DNA from 2 places in the Ponticoccus litoralis genome. Region 2 is predicted to be linked to the other one. Evidence: riboswitches for the same ligand, from Rfam matches in the RefSeq annotation. Region 2 holds a riboswitch; the other holds the start of a gene.
The links. A riboswitch is a leader RNA that binds a small molecule or an ion and turns the genes downstream of it on or off. The one in region 2 is predicted to bind cobalamin.

Region 1 (4,878 bases), on a different contig from region 2:
CGGTCAGGTCGGCCCATGTCGTCGCGTATTGCGCCTCGGGGATCGTGGTGTAGGAACCCGGCTCCAGCTTGACGATCAGCTGCGGCTGGCGCTGGACGATTTCCTCGGGGTCGATGGTGAAGGCGTTGACGTTCCCGCGCGAGGCCGCCTGATCCTCGATGACGATATCGCCAAAGACATTCTCGCCCCCGCCGGCGGCGATCATGTCATGCCAGCCGGACCCCGGCGTCACGGTCACGAGCGGGCGCTTTTCCTCGAGGTAGACAGGCACCGGCGGGACACCGTCCAGACGCTCGGCCAGCAGGGTCTGGTAGCCGACGTAGTAATCCACCAGATCCGCCGCCTGCTCTTCCCGGCCGAAAAGCTTGCCCATCAGCTCGACGTTCTCGACATGCTTCAGCGTGTCCCAGGCGGTGATGACCATGACCGGGATGCCGAAGGGTTCCAGCTGGCGCGCCGCCTCTTCGTAGACGCCATTGCGCGGCAGGATCACCAGGTCGGGGTTCTTGGCGATGATCGCCTCGTAGTTCGGTTCGTTCTGCCCCTGCCCGACCACGTCGGCCTCGGTGAACTCGGGCCAGTAATCCGGGTCGCGATAGGTGCTGGCGCCGGTGCCGACAACCTGGTCGATGGCGCCGATGGCGCGGGCGAATTCCACCGAGTAGCGGTTGAAGATCACCGCGCGCTGGATCGGAAGATCGACCTCGACCGAGCGTACCGACATCGTCGGTGATGGTTTCGGCCCAAAGGGGCACCGAGGTCGCCAGCGCGACAGCCGCGGCGAAGAGGGTGGATTTGAACAACATGCGATCACCTCGATCAGTTTTGTTTCCCGAGGTGCTCTTGGGGTGCATCACGGCGCCGGACCCGGCGCCCTTCGGCGTCCGGCCCCATGGCCATGGCTGCCACCCTGCCGAGCCCCTCGTCGGCGGTTGCGTCTGCCATGGCAGGTCTCCTCGGCTCGCGGCTCGGACGTTCGATGATCCCTTCCCGGCCCGGGGGCCAGTGGCACGATCGCGAACTCGCCGCCTACAGTTGCGAGGGCAGCCGCAGCCCGGGTCTCCCCGTCCTGCGTTCCCTTTTCATCCGCCGTTGCGGAACCGTGGCAGGCCGGAAGATACAGAGATCGCGCTCCGCGGCAACAGCAAAGGCAGCGGGTCCCCGGCCGTGAGGGGGTAACGCATTGGCGCATCGGGATATTCGGTGGCGCTGGAACTGATGGACCCCCGACAGCCCGTCCGCGGAGCATGCTGGCCGATGCCCGGCGCGCGGCGGCGGGGGCCTTGTGGATGCGCGCTGTTCGCCGCAGGACCAGCGGGCGCGGAAAGCCGGGCCCGGCGCGCCACAGCCCGGCCTTCGCGACGGGGCATCCTCCGGTGGTCGGCCCGCCGCTTCCCGCCCGGGCGACAGGCAGGATAACGGACCCGAAAAGCCCCTGCCGATACCGGACGTCGACTTATCCCCGGAAAACGACCTTCAATATATTGACACCCCCCTGCCCCGGATCGCAATATGCAGTTGCTTTGGTTCCGGCGGGGTGACTCGTCGGCTAAGAGGGAAGCCGGTGAGGGTCCGGCACTGCCCCCGCAACTGTAAACGGCGAGTTTCTGTCCATTCCACTGGTGTCGGACGGCACCGGGAAGGCGGACAGGAAACGTTTGAGCCGCAAGTCAGGAGACCTGCCAGAGCATGAACGACGACCGCGGCGGAGGGCCCGGGCGCGCGGATAGGTCGTTTGGCCCTGTCCCCGTGTCCGCTTCGCCCACAGGCAGCAAACCGGCAAAGGGACAACCGCATGAGTATCACCGTCTATTCCAAGCCCGCCTGCGTGCAATGCACCGCAACCACCCGCGCCCTGACCGCGCGCGGCATCGATTTCCGCCTCGTCGACCTGACCGAGGACGCCGCGGCCATGGAACTGGTCACCGGGCTTGGATACCGGCAGGCGCCGGTTGTCGTCGCGGGCGACGAGCACTGGGCCGGGTTCCGTCCCGACATGATCAGCCGCCTGTCCTGACGCCGGGCGGTCGGTCATGGGGGGCCTCGCCTATTTTTCCAGCGGCTCGGGCAACACGGCCCGGTTCGTGGAGCGGCTCGGCCTTCCCGCCACCCGGCTGCCCCTGCGCGGCGATGCCGCGCCGCCGCTGATGACCGCGCCCTTCGTGCTGATCTGTCCGACCTACGCGGACGGGGCGGGGCGCGGCGCGGTGGCCAAGCCGGTGATCCGGTTTCTGAACATCGAAGCGAACCGGACCCTGCTGCGCGGCGTGATCGCCAGCGGCAACCGGAACTTCGGAGAGACATTCGCGATGGCCGGACAGGTCATCGCCCGAAAATGCAACGTGCCCGTGCTCTACCGGTTCGAACTCGCGGGGACCGACGCCGACATCGCCCGTGTTCGTGACGGGCTGCAAACCTTCTGGGGAACCCGATGCTTGACGCCAGCCTGACCCAAGGCCTTGATTACCACGCGCTGAACGCGATGCTGAACCTCTACGACGCAGAGGGCAACATCCAGTTCGAAGCCGACCGCATGGCGGCGCGGCAGTACTTCCTGCAACATGTGAACCAGAACACGGTCTTCTTCCATTCGCTGGAAGAGAAGCTGGGCTACCTCGTCGACGAGGGTTACTATGAGGCGCAGGTTCTGGAACAGTATCCCCGGGACTTCCTGCGCAGGATCTGGGAGGCCGCCTTTGCCAAGAAGTTCCGCTTTCCGACCTTCCTTGGCGCGTTCAAGTATTACACCTCCTACACGCTGAAGACCCGCGACGGGCAGCGGTTCCTCGAACGCTACGAAGACCGCGTCGTGATGAACGCGCTGGCGCTGGCGCAGGGCGATGAGACGCTGGCCATGCAGCTGATGGAGGAAATCCTCTCGGGCCGGTTCCAGCCCGCGACGCCGACCTTCCTGAACGCCGGCAAGACCGCGCGGGGCGAATTCGTGTCCTGCTTCCTGCTGCGGCTGGAAGACAACATGGAAAGCATCGGGCGCGGCATCAACTCGGCCCTGCAACTGTCCAAGCGCGGCGGTGGCGTGGCCCTGATGCTGACCAACATCCGCGAGTACGGCGCGCCCATCAAGGGGATCGAGAACCAGTCCTCGGGCGTCATCCCGGTGATGAAACTGCTGGAGGACAGCTTCAGCTACGCCAACCAGCTGGGCGCCCGGCAGGGTGCGGGCGCGGTCTATCTGCACGCGCATCACCCGGACATCCTGCGCTTCCTCGACACCAAGCGCGAGAACGCCGACGAGAAGATCCGCATCAAGACGCTGTCGCTTGGCGTGGTGATCCCCGACGTGACCTTCGAGCTGGCGAAGCGCAACGAGGACATGTATCTCTTTTCGCCGCACGACGTCGAACGGGTCTACGGCTGTGCCTTCTCGGAAATCTCGGTGACCGAAAAATACGCCGAGATGGTCGACAACCCGAAGATCCGCAAGAAGAAGATCAACGCGCGCGCCTTCTTCCAGACGCTGGCCGAAATCCAGTTCGAAAGCGGCTATCCCTACATCATGTTCGAGGACACGGTGAACCGCGCGAACCCGATCGCGGGCCGGATCACCATGTCGAACCTCTGCTCCGAGATCCTTCAGGTGAACGAGCCGTCGGAGTTCAACGACGACCTCAGCTATGCGCACATGGGCACCGACATCTCCTGCAACCTCGGGTCCATGAACATCGCGCGGGCCATGGATGGCGGCGATCTGGGCGCCTCTGTCGGCACCGCGATCCGGGCGCTGAACGCGGTGTCCGAGATGTCGGCCATCGACTCGGTGCCCTCGATCCGCAAGGGCAACGACGAAAGCCACGCCATCGGGCTTGGGCAGATGAACCTGCACGGCTTCCTTGCGCGCGAGCATATCCAGTACGGCAGCCCCGAAGGCGTGGAATTCACCAGCGCCTATTTCGCCGCCATCCTGTTCCACGCGTTGACCGCCTCTTGCCGGCTGGCGCAGAAAAAGGGCCGCAGCTTCAAGGGGTTCGAGACCTCGGCCTATGCCGACGGCAGTTATTTCGACAAGTATACCGACCGCAGCTGGCGCCCCGAGCAGCCATCCGTGAAGGCGCTGTTCAAGCGGTTCGGCATCGAGCTGCCGGGCAAGAAGGACTGGGTCGCGCTCAAGAAGGACGTGATGACGCACGGGCTGTACAATCGCAACCTGCAGGCGGTGCCGCCCACCGGCTCGATCAGCTACATCAACTATGCGACCTCCTCGATCCATCCGATCACCGCGAAGATCGAGATCCGCAAGGAGGGCAAGATCGACCGCGTCTACTATCCGGCGCCCTACATGAACGCCGAGAACCTCGAGTATTACCGCGACGCCTACGACATCGGCCCCGAGGCGATCATCGACACCTATGCCGCGGCGACGGAACACGTCGACCAGGGCCTGTCGCTGACCCTGTTCTTCCCCGCCGAGGCCAGCACCCGCGATATCAACCGCGCGCAGATCTACGCCTGGAAGAAGGGCATCAAGACAATCTACTACATCCGCCTGCGCCAGGCCGCGCTGGAAGGCACCGAAGTCGAGGGCTGCGTGTCCTGCACGCTTTGAGGAACGAGACGATGAAAGACATGACCCACACCCGCCCCGTCCCCCGCGCGATCAACTGGAACCGCCTTCAGGACGACAAGGACCTGGAAATCTGGAACCGCCTGACCGCCAATTTCTGGCTGCCGGAAAAGGTGCCGCTGTCGAACGACATCCAAAGCTGGTCGCAGCTGACCGAGGACGAACAGACCCTGACGATCCGGGTCTTCACCGGGCTGACGCTGCTGGACACGATCCAGAACACGGTAGGCGCCCCGGCCCTGATGCCCGACGCCCAGACGCCGCACGAAGAGGCGGTGCTGACCAATATCGCCTTC
Region 2 (4,878 bases):
TGGTGATCGTCGGCGCCGGTCCCGCCGGGCTCGAGGCGGCGCGCGTCGCCGCCGAGCGCGGCCATGCCGTGACGGTGCTGGAGGCGCAGCCCGACCCGGGCGGACAGGTGCGCCTGACCGCGCTGAACCCGCGCCGCCGCGAGATGATCAGCATCATCGACTGGCGCATGGCGCAATGCGCGGCGCGCGACGTGGAATTCCGCTTCAACACATGGGCCGAGGCCGAAGACGTCACTGCCCTGAACCCCGACGTGGTGATCGTGGCCACCGGCGGCCTGCCCAACACCGAACTTTTCGAAAGCGGCAAGGAGCAGGATCTGGTCGTCACCGCCTGGGACATCATCGCGGGCGACGTGAAGCCCGGCCAGAACATCCTGATCTACGACGAAAGCGGCGATCATCCCGGTGTCATGGCCGCCGAGGTTGCCGCCAATGCGGGCAGCACGGTCGAGATCATGACCCCCGACCGGACCTTCGCGCCCGACATCATGGCGATGAACCTCGTGCCCTACATGCGCGCGTTGCAGGACAAGGACGTGACCTTCACCGTGACCCGCCGCCTCAAGGACGTGACCCGCGACGGCAACCGGCTGAAGGCCGTGATCGGCACCGATTACAGCGCCCTGAAGACCGAAAAGACCTACGATCAGGTGGTGGTGAACTACGGCACCCTGCCGATGGACGAGCTGTATTTCGAGCTGAAGCCGCTGTCCTCGAACGGCGGCGCGGTGGATTACGACGCGCTGATCGACGGCCAGCCGCAGGAGCTGACGCGCAACCCGGACGGGGGTTTCGCGCTCTACCGCATCGGTGACGCGGTGAGCGCCCGCAACACCCACGCGGCGATCTACGATGCGCTGAGGCTGATGAAGGACATCTGACCGCCGCGCATCCCGGGCCCTTCACCGCATCCCGGCATGGGGCCGGGGGCGCGGCGGGCGGCGGGACTGCCTCCAGCGTCCAGCCGCCGCCGGACGGGGCGACGCAAGCGCAGCGCCGCCGGACGGGAAGACGCGCAGGGGAGGCAACGCAGGGGCAGGGCCGTCGGGAGAGATGACGGGCGGACGGGGCTGTCGGCAGAGACAACGCTCCGGCATGGCCATCGGATCGTTTGGGCAGCGCCGCCGGGAGAGCCGACCCGGGAGCAAGGTCGCCGGATCGCGCGGCACGGTCGCTGCGCGCCTTGGTGCGAAACGATCCAAGGGGGCGACGACCCGCTTGGCCTTGCCCGGCCCGCGAAACGCCGCACTAGGAACGGTGGGAGCCTAGAACTCCACCCCCTTCTGCGCCTTGATCCCGTCGCGGAAGGGGTGCTTGACCAGCGTCATCTCGGTCACCAGGTCGGCGGCTTCGATCAGCTCGGGCTTGGCGTTGCGGCCGGTCAGGCAGACATGGGTCATCTCGGGCTTCTGGTGCAGCAGGAAATCGACCACCTCGTCGATGTCGAGGTAATCGTAGCGCAGCGCGATGTTGATCTCGTCCAGCAGCACGAAGCGGATCTCGGGGTCGAGGATCTGTTCCTTCGCGATCTTCCACCCGGCCTGAGCGGCGGCGATGTCGCGGGCCTTGTCCTGGGTTTCCCAAGTAAAGCCCTCGCCCGAGACGAAGAACCGACATTCCTCGGCAAAGCGTTCGCGGATCATCTCGGCCTCGCCGGTGATCCAGTTGCCCTTGATGAACTGCACCACCGCGCAGGGCATGCCATGGGCGATGCAGCGCATCACCATGCCGAATCCCGAGGAGGACTTGCCCTTGCCCGGCCCGGTGTGGACCATGATCAGCCCCTTCTCGCCGGTCTTGCCTGCCATCATCCGATCGCGCGCCGCCTTGATCTTCTTCATCTTCTCGGCGTGGCGGGCCTGCTCTTCGGGGGTGACCGTGTCGGACATGGCGCTTCTCCTTGACAACTCGGGGCGAATGGGCGCATCTCGCACCCTGCTGGTGCCTGTGTAAACAGGTGAAAAGGGAATGTGCAGCCCCGTGCGGGGTCAGGCGCAGCCGCCCCCGCGACCGTGAACCGGAAAGGGCCCCATCGCCACTGGCATCGCGCCGGGAAGGTCGGGGACCGCTGGGCCGCAAGGCCCGAGATCCGCAAGCCGGGAGACCTGCCAGCGAGAAGAGCTTTTGAGACCGGACGGGGTGTGCCGGTGTCGGGATTGGTCCCTGTCGAAGGGCCGCGCCCGTCATCCCCCCGGACAGGAGAGACGATGACCGCGCCCACTGCCCCGACCGAACTGCTTGTCTGCGTGAAATGCCGCAAGGGCATGGACGTCCCCGCCGACGACCGCCGCCCCGGACAGCGTCTGTACGACGAGATCACCGCGCGGGACGCGCCCGAAGGCGTGCGCGTCACCGCCGTCGAGTGCCTGCAGAACTGCGATCTCGGCTGCACCGTCGCGCTGCGGGGCGGCGACCGCTGGACCTATGTGTTCGGCAATGTCGACGAGGCGTCGCATTCCGACATGCTGCTGGAAGGCGCGTCGCTTTATCACCAGACGGCGGACGGGCTGATCCCGTGGCGCCAGCGTCCCGAGCACTTCAAGCGCAACTGCATCGCGCGCATCCCACCCCTGACCCCGCAAACGCAGGAGCCTGCCGAATGACCGATCTTTCGAAACTGCCCGTCACCGTGATCACGGGCTTCCTCGGCTCCGGCAAGACGACGCTGGTCCGCCACCTGATGCAGAACCCGGGCGGCAAGCGCCTCGCGGTCGTCGTCAACGAATTCGGCGATGTCGGCGTGGATGGCGAGATCCTGAAGGGCTGCGCCATCCCCGACTGCCCCGCCGAGAACATCATGGAACTGGCCAACGGCTGCATCTGCTGCACCGTGGCCGACGATTTCATCCCCACCATCGAGGCGCTGATGGCGCTGGAGCCGCGCCCCGATCACATCCTGATCGAGACCTCGGGCCTCGCCCTGCCCAAGCCGCTGCTGAAGGCCTTCGACTGGCCCGATATCCGCTCGAAGATCACCGTCGACGGCGTGATCGCGCTGGCCGATGCCGAGGCCGTGGCCTCGGGCCGCTTCGCCCCCGACGTGGCGCGGGTGGACGCGCAGCGGCTGGCCGACGACAGCCTCGATCACGAAACACCGCTGTCGGAGGTCTTCGAGGACCAGATCAGCTGCGCCGACATCATCCTGCTGACCAAGCCCGACCTTGCCGGTCCCGAGGGTGTGGCCGGGGCCAAGGCGATCATCGCCGCCGAGGCGCCGCGCGTGCTGCCGGTGGTCGAGGTTGCCGAGGGTGTGGTCGACCCGCGCGTCATCCTCGGGCTGGAGGCCGCCGCCGAGGACGACATGGACGCGCGCCCCTCGCATCATGACGGCCACGACGACCACGAGCATGACGATTTCGAGTCGATCGTGGTGGAGCTGCCGGAACTCGACAGCCCCGAGCAGCTGGTCACCGCCATCGAGCGGCTGGCGAACGAGCTGAACATCCTGCGGGTCAAGGGCTATGCCAGCGTCAAGGGCAAGCCGATGCGCCTTCTGGTACAGGCGGTGGGCGCGCGGGTGCGCCACCAGTACGACCGCCCGTGGAAGCCCGGTGAGGCGCGGGTCTCGAAGGTGGTGGTCATCGCCGAACATGACGACGTGAAGCCCGAGGCGATCCGCGCGATCCTTGGCGCGGCGCCGGTCGCCGCCTGATGTAGGGCGGGCCTTGGGCCCGCCGCACGCCCATGCATGTCATCTTTCGCGAAAGCCACGGGCTGGACGAGGCCGACACCCCTCGGGACCTTGCGCAGGACCCGGGCGATCTGGTGGTGCTGTCCTTCTCGGACTCGGACCTTGGGGCCTTTGCGGCGGGCTGGCATCGCGGCGGCGGCGCGAAGCGGATGCCCGCGCTGCGGCTGGCGAACCTTGCGGCGCTGAAGCACCCGCTGTCGGTCGACACCTATGTCGAGCAGACCTTGGCGGGGGCGAAGGGTGTGCTGATCCGGCTGATCGGCGGCGTGCCCTACTGGGCCTATGGGTTGCAACAGGTCGAGGCGCTGTGCCGCGAGAAGGGCATCGCGCTGGCGGTGCTGCCCGCCGACGGGCGGGTGGATGCGCGGCTGGACGCGGTCTCGACCCTGCCGGTCTCCACGCTGCGCCGGTTGCAGCATCTCTGCGACAGCGGCGGCGCGGTGGCGGCGCAGGCGGCGCTGGCGCAGATGGCGCTGGCCTCGGGGCTTTATGCCGGACCGGTGCGAGGCGCCAAGGGCCTGCCGCAGGTCGGCGCATGGACGCCCGAGGAGGGCGTCTGCTGTCCGGCGGTGGCCTTCGGGGCGATTGCCGGAGGGGCTGTCTGCCCCCCGCTCGGACAGGCCGAGCCCCCCGACGGTATTTTGACCAAGAAGAAACCCGGGGCGGTGGTGGTCTTCTACCGGTCTTACCTCGGTGGCGGCGGACCTGGAGCCGGTCGAGGCGGTGATGGAGGGCCTGCGGGCGCGGGGCTTCGAGGTGGCGGCGCTCTTCGTGCCCTCGCTGAAGGCGCCGGAGGCCACGGGCTGGCTGCGGCGGCAGGTGGCGGCGCTGGCGCCGGAGGTGATCGTGAACCTGACCGCCTTTTCCGGGCGTTCGGGCGGCGGGGCCTCGCCGCTGGACGCTGGCGGCGTGCCGGTGTTCCAGTGCGGCGCTGGCGACCTCGGACCGCGAGGCCCGGGACGCGGCGGAGCGCGGCTTGTCCCCGGCGGATCTGGCCATGCACGTGGTGCTGCCCGAGGTGGACGGGCGGATCTTCGGCGGCGTCCTGTCCTTCAAGGAAGCGGGCGAGCGCGACCCGGACCTGCAGTTCTCGCGTGTTGTGCACAGGGTGCATGCGGGCCGTGTCGCGGCCTTCTGTGACCGGGTGGCGGGGTGGCGGCGGCTGGCCGCTGTCCCGGCCGACGCGC

Region 1: another riboswitch for cobalamin. It lies ahead of nrdH (glutaredoxin-like protein NrdH); the one in region 2 lies ahead of ABFB10_RS06915 (DUF1636 family protein).

What each region holds. Positions count from the first base shown of each region.
Region 1 is NZ_JBDNCH010000004.1:136,859-141,736, reverse strand. It holds gene ABFB10_RS21315 (ABC transporter substrate-binding protein) at 1-724, opposite strand, end outside; gene ABFB10_RS21310 (hypothetical protein) at 820-945, opposite strand; cobalamin riboswitch at 929-1,120, opposite strand; cobalamin riboswitch at 1,508-1,701, shown strand; gene nrdH (glutaredoxin-like protein NrdH) at 1,796-2,017, shown strand; gene nrdI (class Ib ribonucleoside-diphosphate reductase assembly flavoprotein NrdI) at 2,034-2,450, shown strand; gene nrdE (class 1b ribonucleoside-diphosphate reductase subunit alpha) at 2,432-4,564, shown strand; gene nrdF (class 1b ribonucleoside-diphosphate reductase subunit beta) at 4,576-4,878, shown strand, end outside.
Region 2 is NZ_JBDNCH010000002.1:1,194,048-1,198,925, reverse strand. It holds gene ABFB10_RS06925 (FAD-dependent oxidoreductase) at 1-881, shown strand, start outside; gene cobO (cob(I)yrinic acid a,c-diamide adenosyltransferase) at 1,266-1,889, opposite strand; cobalamin riboswitch at 1,923-2,127, shown strand; gene ABFB10_RS06915 (DUF1636 family protein) at 2,208-2,603, shown strand; gene cobW (cobalamin biosynthesis protein CobW) at 2,600-3,652, shown strand; partial or broken gene cobN (cobaltochelatase subunit CobN) at 3,685-4,878, shown strand, end outside.